2 regions of the Rhizobium sp. NPDC090279 genome follow, and region 1 is predicted to be linked to the other one. Evidence: predicted binding sites of a transcription regulator. Region 1 holds the regulator's gene; the other holds the start of a gene.

Region 1 (7,288 bases):
ATGTCCCTTGGCGAACTGATAGCGCCGCGCCGTCTTGATGGCGCATTCGAGCGCCTCGGCGCCTGAGTTGGTGAAAAACACCTTGTCGGCGAAGGTCACGTCCGTCAACCGCTTCGAAAGCTTCTCCTGACCGGGCACCTCGTAGAGGTTGGACAGATGCCACACCTTGTCGGCCTGCGCCTTCAGTTCCGCGACGAGATGGGGGTGCGCATGGCCGAGCGAATTAACCGCAACGCCGGCTGCGAAATCGAGGTAGCGTTCGCCGCTTTCCGTGATCAGCCAGACGCCTTCGCCTCGCTCGAACCGCAGCGGAGCACGCATGTAGGTGTCATAAAGCGGCGCGGTCTCGGCCATGGCCATATCTCCTCGATCACAACTTTAAGGACCGATCGCTTCCGTTTGATGAAACGGGTCCGAAAAAATCAAAAATGCCGCCTTGCGGCGGCCTGCGCACTATTGATGTTTTGCACCGCGATGTCAACAAAACTGCCGTTTTGGCAGGTGCGAGAAAGCGCTTGCGGGCAAAAGGGATAGGTTCGGCGGCGGCTATTGCAGAAATGCCACGCCGGGACAGCAAGTTGGGGAAAACCTCGAAATCGATTCCTCAAGATTCCCGCGACTCTTGTCACGGAGTCAGCCTCACACTAGGTTAAAAAGCAATTGCTAGACTGCATGCGGCGGAACTAGTCACCACAATTTTAGAGCGTTTCGCGCCTCGACCCCATACGAGGCAATGGTGAGGGATTCTGCCATCGGAAACGCGACAGCGGAGACAGGGCATGAATTGGACAGACGAACGCGTCGAGAAGCTGAAAAAGCTATGGTCCGAAGGGTTGAGCGCCAGCCAGATCGCTGCGCAGCTTGGTGGCGTGAGCCGTAACGCCGTCATCGGCAAGGTGCATCGCCTGAACCTTCCCGGCCGAGCGAAGGCGGGCGGCACGGCAACCGCAGCACGCACGCCGAAGCGCAGCGCCGCAGCTCCCCGCGCAGCGAGCTATGGAACGCGTGTTGCAACCCGCACCGTGGTCACCCGCCAGCAGGGCGCAACCATGCTGAGGGAAGAAGTCGAGATCGATGCCGTCAACGAGATCCAGTATCGCCCGGCCACCAATGTCGTCGTCCCGATCTCCCGGCGCCTCGGCCTGACGGAACTGACCGAGCGCACCTGCAAGTGGCCGGTCGGCGATCCCTTGAAGGACGATTTCCACTTCTGCGGCAACGAGAGCCCAGATGCATCGCCCTATTGCGGCTACCATCAGCGCCTGGCCTATCAGCCGGTGCATGAGCGGCGTCGGCCGGCGCAACCGCGCGGCTGAGATGCCCCATAATTGAGGTAAAGAAACGGGCCCTTTGGGGCCCGTTTTCTGTTTCCGCCGCTATGTTGAGTGCCTGATCGGGTATTCCCGCTCAGGCCTCCATGGAGTAGCCCGCGCCGCGAACGGTGCGGATGACATCCTGCATATTGGAGAAGTTGAGCGCCTTGCGCAGGCGGCCGACATGGACGTCGACAGTACGTTCGTCGACATAGATATCGTGTCCCCAAACGCCGTCGAGCAGCTGCGAACGCGAGAAGACACGGCCCGGCGAGGACATCAGGAATTCCAGCAGGCGGAATTCCGTCGGCCCCAACCGCACTTCGCGGCTCTTGCGGTGAACGCGATGGGTCTCGCGGTCGAGCTCGATATCGCCACAACGAAGCACCGTGGAGAGAACCTCCGGACGGGCGCGCCGCAGCATCGCCTTGACGCGAGCCATCAGCTCCGGCGTCGAGAACGGCTTGACGACGTAGTCGTCCGCGCCGGTGGAAAGACCACGCACGCGCTCGCTCTCCTCGCCGCGGGCCGTCAGCATGATGATCGGCAGCCGCTCCGTCTCCGGCCGCATACGCAGCCGGCGGCAGAGCTCGATGCCGGATACACCGGGGAGCATCCAGTCGAGGATCAGAAGGTCGGGGATGCGCTCCTGGAGACGCAGCTCGGCCTCATCGCCTCTGAGGATCGTATCGACCTCGAAGCCTTCGGCCTCGAGATTGTAGCGCAGCAGAACGCTGAGCGCTTCCTCGTCTTCTACAACAGCAACTCTCGGAACCATGCGCCTATGGTCTCCTTTCTTCGCTTCCAGATTATTCCGTCACTGCGCCGACGGTGTTGGCGGTATCGTCTTTCGGGCGCTCGCCTTCCGGCTGGGCACCGGTCGCCATGTAATAGATCGTCTCGGCGATGTTGGTGGCATGGTCGCCGATGCGCTCGATGTTCTTGGCGCAGAAGAGAAGATGCGTGCAGGTGGTGATGTTGCGCGGATCTTCCATCATGTAGGTCAGCATCTCGCGGAACAGCGAGGTGTACATCGCGTCGATTTCCTCGTCGCGTTCGCGGATCGACACGGCCTTGTCCGGCGAGCGGGTGGCGTAGACGTCGAGGACTTCTTTGAGCTGGCTCAGCGCCAGTTCGGACAGGTGTTCGATGCCGCGGGCGAGACGACGGGGAACACCGGTGCCCTGCACGGCGATGACGCGCTTGGCGGTGTTCTTGCCGAGATCGCCGACGCGCTCCAGATCGGAGGCGATGCGGATCGAGCCCATGATCTCGCGCAGGTCGGCCGCCATCGGCTGACGACGAGCGATGGTGACGATCGCCTTGTCGCCGACTTCGCGCTCGGCATGGTCGAGAACGACGTCGTCGGAGATGACCTTCTGGGCGAGGCCGGTATCGCTGTTGACCAGCGCGCGGACGCTGTCGCTGACCATCTGCTCGGCCAGACCGCCCATTTCAGCAATGCGGCGCGTCAGGAACTTCAGGTCTTCGTCATAGGCAGAGAGAATGTGAGTGGAGACCATTTTTCTATCCTCAAGGTAAACTGTGTGAAAGGAGCCGCGCGCCTGACATCATCAACCAAAACGGCCCATGATGTAATCCTGCGTGCGGAAATCGTCGGGATTGGTGAACATCTTATCGGTGTCGTTCTCCTCAACCAGATGGCCGAGATGGAACATTGCGGTGCGTTGCGAGACGCGGGCTGCCTGCTGCATGGAATGCGTCACGATGACGATCGTGAAATTTTCCCGCAGCTCATGGATAAGGTCTTCGACCTTGGCGGTTGCGATCGGATCGAGCGCCGAACAGGGCTCGTCCATCAGGATGACCTCGGGGCTGACGGCAACGGCGCGGGCGATGCACAGGCGCTGCTGCTGACCACCCGACAGGCTCGTGCCGGCATCGTGGAGGCGATCCCGGACTTCGCCCCAAAGGCCTGCCTTCTGCAGGCTGGTCTCGACGATATGATCGAGATCGGCCTTGGAGCGATGCAGGCCATGGATACGAGGCCCGTAGGCGACATTCTCGTAGATCGACTTCGGAAACGGATTGGGCTTCTGGAAGACCATGCCCACCCGAGCGCGCAATTCCACGACATCGATGCTGTTGTCGTAGACATCCCGATCGTCGAGCGTGATCTTGCCGGTAACCCGGCACGTCTCGATCGTATCGTTCATGCGGTTGAGGCAACGCAGGAAGGTAGACTTGCCGCAGCCGGACGGGCCGATGAGCGCCGTGACCGTGTTGGCGCGGATCTTCAGATTGACGTCGAAGAGCGCGCGCTTGTCGCCGTAAAAGACCGAAACGTCCTGGCCGATCATCTTGTAGGGGATCGTCATCATCTTCTTGGTCAATGCTCTTTCGCTTGCGGCTTCCGTCATCATGTTCATTTGATGGCCCTCCCCTACCAGCGCCGTTCGAAGCGGCGGCGCAGCAGGATGGCGCCGATATTCATCGCGACGAGGAAGAAGAGCAGGACGATGATGGCCCCCGACGTCCTTTCGACGAAGGCACGCTCGGCTTCGCTCGCCCACATGTAGATCTGCACCGGCAGCGCGGTCGAAGGATCGAGCGGCGATGCTGGATAGTTGGCGACGAAGGCGACCATGCCGATCAAGAGCAGCGGCGCCGTCTCGCCGAGCGCATGAGCAAGGCCGAGGATCGTGCCCGTCAGGATGCCGGGCATGGCGAGCGGCAGCACATGATGGAAGACCATCTGCATGCGCGACGCGCCGAGCCCGAGGGCGGCACTGCGGATCGACGGCGGCACGGCCCGCAGCGCCGAGCGGGTGGCGATGATGATCATCGGCAGCGTCATCAGGCTGAGCACCAGCCCGCCGACCAGCGAGGCCGAGCGCGGCAGACCCATCATGTTGATGAAGACCGAGAGGCCCAGCAGGCCGTAGACGATCGAGGGCACCGCGGCGAGGTTGTTGATGTTGACCTCGATCAGATCCGTCAGCCGGTTCTTCGGCGCGAACTCCTCCAGATAGATCGACGCCGCAACGCCGACCGGCAAGGCGAGCACGAGCACGGTCAGCATCAGATAGAGCGAGCCGATCAACGCGACACCGAGACCGGCGGCTTCGGGCCGGCTCGAATTGCCCGACACGAAGAGGCCGCTGTTGAAGGCCTTGTACAGCGCGCCGCTATCGCCGAGCTGCTTCATCCAGGCGACCTGCCGGTCGGATACCTTGCGGTCCTTTTCGTCGACGGTCAGATCGATCTGCCCCTTGTTGGCGGAATCGATGTTGGCGCTGGCGAGAAAAGTGACGTTCTGCGTCGTCCCCATGATCGAAGGGTTGGCGACGACCCTGTCGCGCAACGCGACCCTTGCCCCCTCCGATACCATCGCCGTCGCCTCGCGAACGAGCGCTCGGTTGGCCGGATCGATACCGAGCACCTTCACCAGCGCGTCGCGCACCAGAAGCGGATAGTTGGCTGCTATCAGCACCTGCGGATCGCTTATGCGCTTGCCTGCGGGGTCAATCACCTTCTCGGTGAATTCGATCGGCAAGGTGATCGAGGTCTGAACGAAGGCGGTATAGCCCGTGCGGACCACGGTCGAGACCAGGATGGCGAGGAAGACGAGGCCGAAGATGACGGCGGTGATGCCATAGGCACGAAAGCGGCGCTCGGCGGCATAGCGCCTGGCGATGCCGATATCGCGGCGCGCAAGCGTGCCCGGCGTCAGGCCGCGCGGCGTGTTCGGCGCAGAGGACGATACGACGTCGCTCATTCGTACTGCTCCCTGTAGCGGCGGACGATGTAGAGCGCATAGACGTTGAGGCACAGCGTCAGGCAGAACAGCGTGATGCCGAGCGCGAAGGCGACGAGCGTCTGTGGCGAGGTGAATTCCAGATCGCCGGTCAACTGGTTGACGATCTTCACGGTGACTGTCGTCATCGGCTCGAAGGGATCGAACTGCATGCGCGCGGCGACGCCTGCCGCCAGCACCACGATCATCGTTTCGCCGATCGCCCGCGACGCGGTCATCAGAAGCGCGCCGACAATGCCTGGAAGGGCTGCCGGCAGCAGTACGCGCTTGACCGTTTCGGAACGCGTGGCGCCGAGGCCGAGCGAGCCGTCGCGAAGCGAGCGTGGCACGGCCATGATGATATCGTCCGACAGCGACGAAACGTAAGGGATGAGCATCACGCCCATGACGAAGCCGGCCGTCAAGACGCTCTGCGCCTCGATGAAGCTTCGATAGTTTCCGGTCATCAGGCCATCGATCTCGGCGGAGATATCGCGCAGGAAGGGGCCGACGGTGACGAGGGCGAAGAAGCCGTAGACGATCGTCGGAATGCCGGCCAGAACCTCCAGCATCGGCTTGGCGATGGAGCGCACGCGCGCCGAGGCATATTCGGCCATGTAGATCGCCGCGAACAGGCCGATGGGCACGGCAAAGAGCATGGCGACGAGACCGATATAGATGGTGCCCGCCAGCAGCGGGATCAGGCCGAAGGTGCCCGAGGTCTGCGAGCCGGCGCCGGCGAAGCGCGGGTCCCACACGGTTCCGAAGAAAAACTCGCTGGCAGGCACCATGCTGAAGAAGTGCGCCGCTTCCGACAGCATGGAAACGACGATTCCGACCGTCGTCAGCACGGCGATGGAGGAGGCGACGACCAGCGCGCCGAGAATGACCTGCTCGACGCGATTGCGGGCGCGAAAGCGCGGCGCGATGGCCCGCAGGCCGTAGGCGGCACACAGCAGCGATACGATGATAGCCGTCGCCGACATGACGATCCGGCTCACTTCGCGCATGCCGTTATACTTGTTAGCGGCATCGATCATATAGCCCGTGGGACGAACGGCGAGGGGGACGCCCTTCTGTGCCAAGAGCAATTGCAGATCGGCCTTGCCGCCATCGACATCGGCAAGCTCCTGGCTATCGAGCATGCGCATGCCGTGGGCGATGCTGCGCACCATGCCATAGCTGAGATTGAGTTCGGCCGGCGGCAGAGACTGAACCTCCTCCGGAAAGGATCTGGTCACCAGGCGATCGATGACGATGGGACTGACAATCAGCCAGGTGCAGACGAGCGCCAAAGCCGGAAGCACCGCCCAAATGGCGGCATAGGCGCCGTGATAGCCGAGCCGGGAATGCATGGAGGAAGACCTGCCGCCCGACAACGCAGCAGCCCTCACCCGCCCCAGCACGAAGGCGGAGGCGCCGAAGACCGACAAGCAGAGCAGCAGTAGCGATACACTCATTCCCATTCCCCGGCGAACGCCGGCGCAGCAGCAAGCCGCGCCGGTGTCCAATCCTTACGCACTCACATGATCTTCCCGTTCGCGAAGTCCTTGCGGATCTGGTCGCGCTCCGCATCCGGCGCCGGCACGAGGCCATATTCCGCCAGAGGGCTGTCCGGTCCGATCATCTGATCGCTGGTGAAGAAATCGACATATTCCTTGAGCCCGGGGATGACACCCAGATGGGCCTTCTTGACGTAGAAGAACAGCGGCCGCGAGACCGGATAGGTGCCATCGGCGATCGTCTGGCCCGAGGGCACGATGCCGCTGACGGTGGCAACCTTCAGCTTGTCGGCGTTGTTCTGGAAGAAATACAGGCCGAAAACACCGATGCCATGCTTGTTGGCATTGATGCGGGCCAGCGTCTCGGGATAATCGCCGTCGATATCGACAGCGACGCCATCCTTGCGCACGGCAACGCATTTCTTGGCTTGCTGAGCGGCATCGGAAACCGCGACCTTGATGACATCAGCCGCACCGGAGGCCTTGCAGCCGGCGGCAAGAACCTTCTCTTCGAAGACTTCGCGCGTGCCGTGCTTCTCGCCCGGAATATAGGCTGATATTTCGAAGTCCGGCAGCGACGGATTGATCTGCGACCACTTCTTGTAAGGGTTGGCAACCAGCTTGCCGTCGACGACCACTTCGGCGGCAAGCGCCTTGTAGAGATCGACCGGCTCGAACTTGATGTCCGGATTGCTCTTGTCGAAGGCGAAGACGAT
Region 2 (7,288 bases), 370 kb from region 1:
GCAGGCCCGCATCGTCCACATCATCGGCACGACCGGATGCTCGGACGAGGACGAAGCCAGGTTCAAGGCCGCCGCGCGCCATGCCCGCATCGTCAAATCGGGCAATATGGGCCTCGGCATCAACCTTTTGAGCGTGCTTGTCGAACAGGCGGCGCGCGCGCTTCCCTCCGCCGACTGGGATATCGAAGTGCTGGAGATGCATCACCGCCACAAGGTCGATGCGCCCTCGGGCACGGCGCTTCTGCTCGGCCAGGCGGCGGCGAAGGGCCGCGGCGTCGATCTCAACGACAACTCCGTGCGCGTGCGCGACGGCCATACCGGTCCGCGCCCGACGGGTACGATCGGCTTTGCGACCTTGCGCGGCGGCGGCGTGGTCGGCGATCATTCCGTCATCTTCGCCAGCGAAAGCGAGCGGTTGACTCTGTCGCACAATGCTGGCGACCGCTCGCTGTTTGCCCGAGGCGCGCTGCAAGCGGCGCTCTGGGCGCGCGACAAGAAACCCGGCTTCTATTCCATGCTCGATGTCCTCGGGCTCTCCACACGTTGACCTGATCCTGGAGCGGATCGGCATGGAACTGCCGACCCGCTCCAGCCTTTTATTGTCTCGCAATTCCGGACGGAAAACCGTTACGCACTTTTCCTGGAATTGCTCTATCAAGGAGAAATTTTATGAGCGGTACTCTCGTCCTCGTTCGCCATGGCCAAAGCGACTGGAATTTGAAGAATCTCTTTACCGGCTGGAAGGACCCCGATCTGACCGCGCTTGGCATCGAGGAAGCCCAGACCGGCGGCAAGGCGCTGGCCGACTACGGTATCAAGTACGACATCGCCTTCACGTCCGATCTCGTCCGCGCCCAGCACACGCTGAAGATCATCCTTGATGCCGTTGGCCAGCCGAACCTGGAGACCATCAAGAACCAGGCGCTGAACGAGCGCGATTACGGCGATCTCTCCGGCCTCAACAAGGATGACGCCCGCGCCAAGTGGGGCGAAGAGCAGGTTCACATCTGGCGCCGTTCCTACGACGTTCCCCCTCCCGGCGGCGAAAGCCTGCGCGACACCGGCGCCCGCGTCTGGCCCTATTACCTGACGGAAATCCTGCCGCGCGTGCTCGCCGGCCAGAACGTGCTGGTCGCCGCCCACGGCAACTCGCTGCGCTCGCTCGTCATGGTTCTCGACCGGCTGAGCAAGGAACAGATCCTGGCGCTCAACCTCGCGACCGGCGTGCCGATGGTCTACAAGCTCAAGGCCGATTCCACCGTCGCCTCGAAGGAAGTCCTCGGCGACATGTCCGGCGCGCATTGAGCGCAAGCCATTAGGGCCAAAAGCCCCTCACCCTAGCCCTCTCCCCGCAGGCGGGGAGAGGGGGAAAGACGCGCTTCGGCGGGCTCAGGAGGCCGGATGAGGGCTCGAGCCCCCTACCCTCAATTCTCGATCGTGAAACGCACCCTGTCGGCGGCGAAGCGGGAGATCGAATATTGCACCGGCACATTGTCGAGATCGGTATTTAGCGCCTGCGTGATGAGAACGATGGCGCCCGGAGATAATTGCAGATCGGTGAGATCGCCTTCGTCGGCATGCGTCGCCGTGATCTCGGTGACGACGCGCACGTAATCCGGCACGCCGAACTCGCGAAACGCCTTGGTGATCGACCCGGTCGCCCGGTAGGTCTCGGCGATCCCGCCAAAGCGATCAGCCGGAAACCAGCTGGTGGCGCGCGATACCGGACGATGGTCCGCCTGGCCGAGCGTTTCGAGCCTTATCAACGGCGCGCCGGTCTTGAGCTTAAGCTGCTTGGCCAATTCGGCGCTGGCAGCCTCCTCGCCCGATGCAAGCAGCACGCTACGGGTTTCGCGCACTTGATCGCCAATCCCTTGCGAAAAACGCGTCCGCTTCGAAATCGGAAAGCTTAGCCGCTCCTTGCGCTCGATCAGCGTGCCGCGCCCCTGCACGGCCCGGACGATCCCCTCCTGCGCCAGCGCCGCGAGCGCGCTCCGGATCGTATGCCGGTTGACGCCGAACTGCAGCGCCAGCGTCGTTTCCGGCGGCACCATGCCTGTTTCGTCGAAATCGCCATGATTGATCGACGTGCGAATCCGGTCGGCAATCTGCCGCCAGAGCGCCACGCCCGTCTGCCTCTGTATCTTCTGCCCTGCCATTACGCCCACTCGCCCTGTCACACGCTTGTCACGACTCACTAATAGATATAAGACTATCTTGTATGGTTGTCTATATCAATAGACATTTGAAGGAAGGCGCGATGAATTCAGCACAAAGGCAGGAAGCGGCCGCACAGGAGCGCCGAGAGCGCAAGCGCGTCGCCGATCTTCTGGCACAGGCAGAGCGCGACGAGCTCGAGGCGGCCTGGGACGCATTGCCGAGCAAGCCGGCGGTGCAGCCGGTGCGCGGACCGGAAACCGGGCTCGTCATGGTGCGCGGCCGCATCGGCGGCGGCGGTTCCCCCTTCAACCTCGGCGAAGTCACGGTGACGCGCGCCACCATTCGGCTGGCATCCAACACCATCGGCCATGCGCACGCGCTTGGCACGGATCGCGAAAAGGCCCGGCTTTCGGCGATCTTCGACGCACTCTGGCAGCAGCCGGCCACCCGGGACTTCGTCGAAAAGGCCGTTCTGCAGCCGGTCACCGAGCGTATTGCAGACTATGATCGCAAGCGCGCCGAAGAGACGGCAGCGACCCGCGTCGATTTCTTCACCATGGTTCGCGGAGAAGATTGATGAGCCTTTCGAGCACCCCGACCTTCGGCAACGAGGCCCTGACCGGCGGTTTTACCGATCCGGTCTTCGACGCGCAAAGCGTCTTCAAGATGACGATGGACGCCATGGCGCGCCCGGGCACCCTGCAAACCGTTGTGGCCGACATCGCGCCGCCGGCGCCGCTCGGTGTTGCTGCCGGCGCCATCGGTCTGACCCTTTGCGACCATGACACGCCAGTCTGGCTTTCCAACAGCCTGACAAGATCGAGCCTGCCGGAATGGCTGGCCTTCCACACCGGAGCGCCCGTGATCGCGGAACGGCTGGAAGCCCATTTCGCCTTCGTCGAGGCCGGCATGGCGCTTTCCTCCTTCAGCCAGTTCGGCGTCGGTACCCAGGAATATCCTGATCGGTCGACGACGATCGTTCTGGAAATCGAAAGCCTGGAAGGCGGCAAGGAGCTGGCGCTTTCCGGCCCCGGCATCAAGGATGTGACCATGATCGCCCCGGTCGGCCTGCCGGATGCGCTGCTGCGCATCTGGAACGACAATCGCGCCCTCTTCCCGCGCGGCGTCGATCTCGTTCTGACCGCCGGCCGGCAATTCCTTTGCCTGCCGCGCACCACCAAGATCACCGCGACGGAGATGTAACATATGTATGTTGCCGTAAAGGGTGGCGAAACCGCCATCGCCAATGCTCACCGGCTGCTGGCCGACCGTCGTCGCGGCGACCGTTCGCTGCCGGCTGTTGGCATCGACCAGATCGTGGCGCAGCTCGCGCTCGCGGTCGATCGCGTCATGGCCGAAGCCTCGCTTTTTGACCGCGCACTGGCGGCCCTTGCCGTCCGACAGGCGCGCGGCGACATGATTGAAGCCATCTTCCTGCTACGCGCCTACCGCACGACGCTGCCGCGCTTCGGCTACTCCCAGCCGCTCGACACTGCGGCGATGAAGATCGAGCGCCGTATCTCCGCGACCTACAAGGACCTGCCGGGCGGCCAGCTTCTCGGCCCGACCTTCGACTATACTCACCGCCTGCTCGACCCGAGCCTCCTGACCGACGAGGCCGTCGACGAGCCGATGCAGCGTCCGGCCGAAGAGGGTCGCATCATGCGCGTTTCCGAAATCCTCGGACAAGAGGGGCTGATCGAGGGCGACGGCACCATGCCCGTCGACCACGAAATCGGCGACCTGACGCGCGAGCCGATGGAATTCCCGATGACCCGCGACCTTCGTCTGCAGGCGCTTGCTCGCGGCGATGAAGGCTTCCTGCTGGCGCTCGGCTATTCGACCCAGCGCGGCTATGGCCGCAACCACCCCTTCACCGGCGAAATCCGCATCGGCGAAGTGGAGGTCGAATTCGATGTGCCGGAACTCGGCTTTGCCGTCTCGCTCGGCCGCATCCAGGTGACCGAATGCCAGATGGTCAACCAGTTCGCCGGCTCGGCGAAGGCGCCGCCGCAGTTTACCCGCGGCTACGGGCTGGTGTTCGGGCAGAGCGAGCGCAAGGCCATGGCCATGTCGCTGGTCGACCGCGCGCTGCGGGCCGAGGAGCTTGGCGAAGACATTGTGGCACCGGCCCAGGACGAGGAATTCGTGATTTCCCACTCCGACAATGTGCAGGCGACCGGCTTCGTCGAACATCTGAAGCTGCCGCATTATGTCGACTTCCAGGCCGAGCTCGACCTGGTGCGGCGTATGCGCCGCGATTTCGAAGCCGCCCGAGACAGCGGCATGGACCCGATGACGGAGGCAGCCGAATGAGCGAACTGGCCACCTATAACTTCGCCTATCTCGACGAACAGACCAAGCGGATGATCCGCCGCGCCATCCTGAAGGCGATCGCCATACCCGGCTATCAGGTGCCCTTCGCCTCCCGCGAAATGCCGATGCCCTACGGCTGGGGCACCGGCGGCGTGCAGCTGACGGCGGCGATCATCGGTCCGGAGGATGTACTGAAGGTCATCGACCAGGGTGCCGACGACACGACCAATGCCGTCTCGATCCGCGCCTTCTTCCAGAAGGTCGCCAATGTCGCCGTGACCACCCGCACCGACGAAGCGACCATCATCCAGACGCGACACCGCATTCCGGAAACCAAGCTTGGCCCGAACCAGGTGCTGGTCTACCAGGTGCCGATCCCGGAACCCTTACGCTTCCTGGAGCCGCGCGAAACCGAGACGCGCAAGATGCACGCGCTCGAGGAATATGGCCTCATGCACGTGAAGCTCTACGAGGATATCGCGCGCAACGGCCGCATCGCCACCACCTATGCCTATCCGGTCAAGGTTGCCGGCCGCTATGTGATGGACCCGTCGCCAACGCCGAAGTTCGACAATCCGAAAATGCACCTCTCCGACGCGCTGCAGCTGTTCGGCGCCGGCCGCGAGAAGCGCATCTATGCCGTGCCGCCCTATACGCAGGTCGTCAGCCTGGATTTCGAAGACCATCCCTTCGAGGTGCAGCGCTTCGACAAGCCCTGCGCTCTTTGCGGCGCCGAGCAGGTCTATCTCGATGAGGTGATCCTCGACGACAAGGGCGGGCGCATGTTCGTCTGCTCCGATACCGATTTCTGCGAGGATCGCCGCGCCCATGGCCATGCCGGTCACATGCTGGCGTCAAATGGGCTCGCATCCGATGGACAGCCTGGTGGCAAGGAGGCTGCCGAATGAGCGACACACCACTTCTGAAAGTCAAGGACATCTCGAAATTCTACGGCAGCCGCATCGGGTGCCGCGATGTGTCCTTCGAATTGTGGCCCGGCGAAGTGCTTGCCATCGTCGGCGAATCCGGTTCCGGCAAGACGACGCTCCTCAACTGCATCTCGACCCGGCTGCTGCCGACGACGGGCAGCGTCGAATATCACATGCGCGACGAGACCTATCGCGATCTCTTCCGCATGAACGAGGCCGAACGCCGCTTCCTGATGCGCACCGACTGGGGCTTCGTGCATCAGAACCCGGCCGACGGCCTGCGCATGACGGTTTCGGCCGGCGCCAATGTCGGCGAGCGGCTGATGGCGATCGGCAACCGCCACTACGGCAACATCCGCAACACGGCCATCGACTGGCTGGAGCGGGTGGAAATCGACGCCGACCGCATCGACGACCAGCCGCGCGCCTTCTCCGGCGGCATGCGCCAGCGCCTGCAGATCGCCCGCAATCTGGTGACCGGCCCCCGCCTCGTCTTCATGGATGAGCCGACCGGCGGCCTCGACGTGTCCGTGCAGGCGCGCCTGCTCGATCTGGTGCGCGGCCTCGTCAACGATCTCGGCCTTTCGGCGATCATCGTGACGCACGATCTCGCGGTTGCCCGTCTCCTCTCGCATCGCATGATGGTGATGAAGGACGGATACGTCATCGAGCACGGCCTGACCGACCGCGTGCTCGACGATCCGCGCGAACCCTATACGCAACTGCTGGTCTCTTCGATCCTGCAGGTCTGAGGAAGAAACATGGCAACCCCACTCGTCGTTTCCGAAGTCTTCAAAAGCTTCACCATGCACCTGCGCGACGGCTTGCGCCTGCCCGTCGTCGCCGATGTCTCCTTCTCCGTCGCATCAGGCGAATGCGTCGTGCTCGGCGGCCCGTCCGGCATCGGCAAGAGCTCGCTGCTGAAGATGATCTATGGCAACTACGCCGTCGACAACGGCCAGATCCTCGTCGCGCACAAGGGCCGGATCGTCGATCTCGCCACCGCCGACCCGCGCACCGTGCTCGATGTCCGTCGTCAGACCATGGGCTATGTCAGCCAGTTCCTGCGCACCGTGCCGCGCGTCGCGGCCATCGATGTCGTTGCCGAGCCTCTGCTGGCCCGTGGCGTCGCCGTGAGCGATGGCCGTGAAAAGGCGGCAGGTCTGCTCGCGCAGCTGAACCTGCCGCAGGAACTCTGGCAATTGCCGCCCGCCACCTTCTCGGGCGGCGAGCAGCAACGCGTCAACATCGCGCGCGGCTTCATCACCGACCACGCCATCCTGCTGCTCGATGAGCCGACTGCCTCGCTCGATGCCAGGAACCGTGCCGTCGTCGTCGACATGATCGAAGAGAAGAAGCGGGCAGGTGTCGCCCTTCTCGGCATCTTCCATGACGAAGAAGTGCGTGAGGCCGTCGGCAGCCGCATTCTCGACGTCTCGCAATTCTCGCCCAGAAAGACAGCCGCATGAGCCGCAAATTGGGCGAGACGCCCTTCATCAGCCCTTCGGCCAGCGTCAACAATTCGACGCTCGGCCGCTATACCGAGGTGTCGGAGCGCTGCCGCATCGACGAGGTCGAGATCGGCGACTATTCCTACATCATGCAGGATGGCGCGGTGTGGTGTGCGACCATCGGCAAGTTCGTCAACATCGCCGCCGCCGTGCGCATCAACGCCACCAACCATCCGACATGGCGCGCCACGCTGCACCACTTCACCTATCGCGCCGCCGACTATTGGCCTGACGCCGATATGGAGACCGATTTCTTCAGCTGGCGGCGCGACAACCGCGTCGTGATCGGCCATGACGTCTGGATCGGCCATGGCGCCACCATCCTGCCCGGCGTCAATGTCGGCAATGGTGCCGTCATCGGCGCGGGCGCCG

What was found. Region 1 encodes PhoB, which activates phosphate uptake and scavenging genes when phosphate is short. Its sites were predicted from a motif close to TGTCATNNANCTGTCAT; they were not measured.
Region 2: phnF (phosphonate metabolism transcriptional regulator PhnF) is a predicted target of PhoB. The motif match lies at 2,175-2,191, and genes of this name have one in related genera.

The regions. Positions count from the first base shown of each region.
Region 1 covers NZ_JBIVYI010000003.1:421,183-428,470, reverse strand. The annotation lists gene ACIQWP_RS10100 (aspartate aminotransferase family protein) at 1-354, opposite strand, end outside; gene ACIQWP_RS10095 (GcrA family cell cycle regulator) at 780-1,316, shown strand; gene phoB (phosphate regulon transcriptional regulator PhoB) at 1,408-2,091, opposite strand; gene phoU (phosphate signaling complex protein PhoU) at 2,123-2,836, opposite strand; gene pstB (phosphate ABC transporter ATP-binding protein PstB) at 2,888-3,703, opposite strand; gene pstA (phosphate ABC transporter permease PstA) at 3,718-5,052, opposite strand; gene pstC (phosphate ABC transporter permease subunit PstC) at 5,049-6,530, opposite strand; gene ACIQWP_RS10065 (substrate-binding domain-containing protein) at 6,593-7,288, opposite strand, start outside.
Region 2 covers NZ_JBIVYI010000003.1:47,860-55,147, reverse strand. The annotation lists gene dapB (4-hydroxy-tetrahydrodipicolinate reductase) at 1-547, shown strand, start outside; gene ACIQWP_RS08195 (2,3-bisphosphoglycerate-dependent phosphoglycerate mutase) at 670-1,305, shown strand; gene phnF (phosphonate metabolism transcriptional regulator PhnF) at 1,425-2,159, opposite strand; gene phnG (phosphonate C-P lyase system protein PhnG) at 2,261-2,737, shown strand; gene phnH (phosphonate C-P lyase system protein PhnH) at 2,737-3,363, shown strand; gene ACIQWP_RS08175 (carbon-phosphorus lyase complex subunit PhnI) at 3,367-4,476, shown strand; gene ACIQWP_RS08170 (alpha-D-ribose 1-methylphosphonate 5-phosphate C-P-lyase PhnJ) at 4,473-5,384, shown strand; gene phnK (phosphonate C-P lyase system protein PhnK) at 5,381-6,157, shown strand; gene phnL (phosphonate C-P lyase system protein PhnL) at 6,167-6,874, shown strand; gene ACIQWP_RS08155 (DapH/DapD/GlmU-related protein) at 6,871-7,288, shown strand, end outside.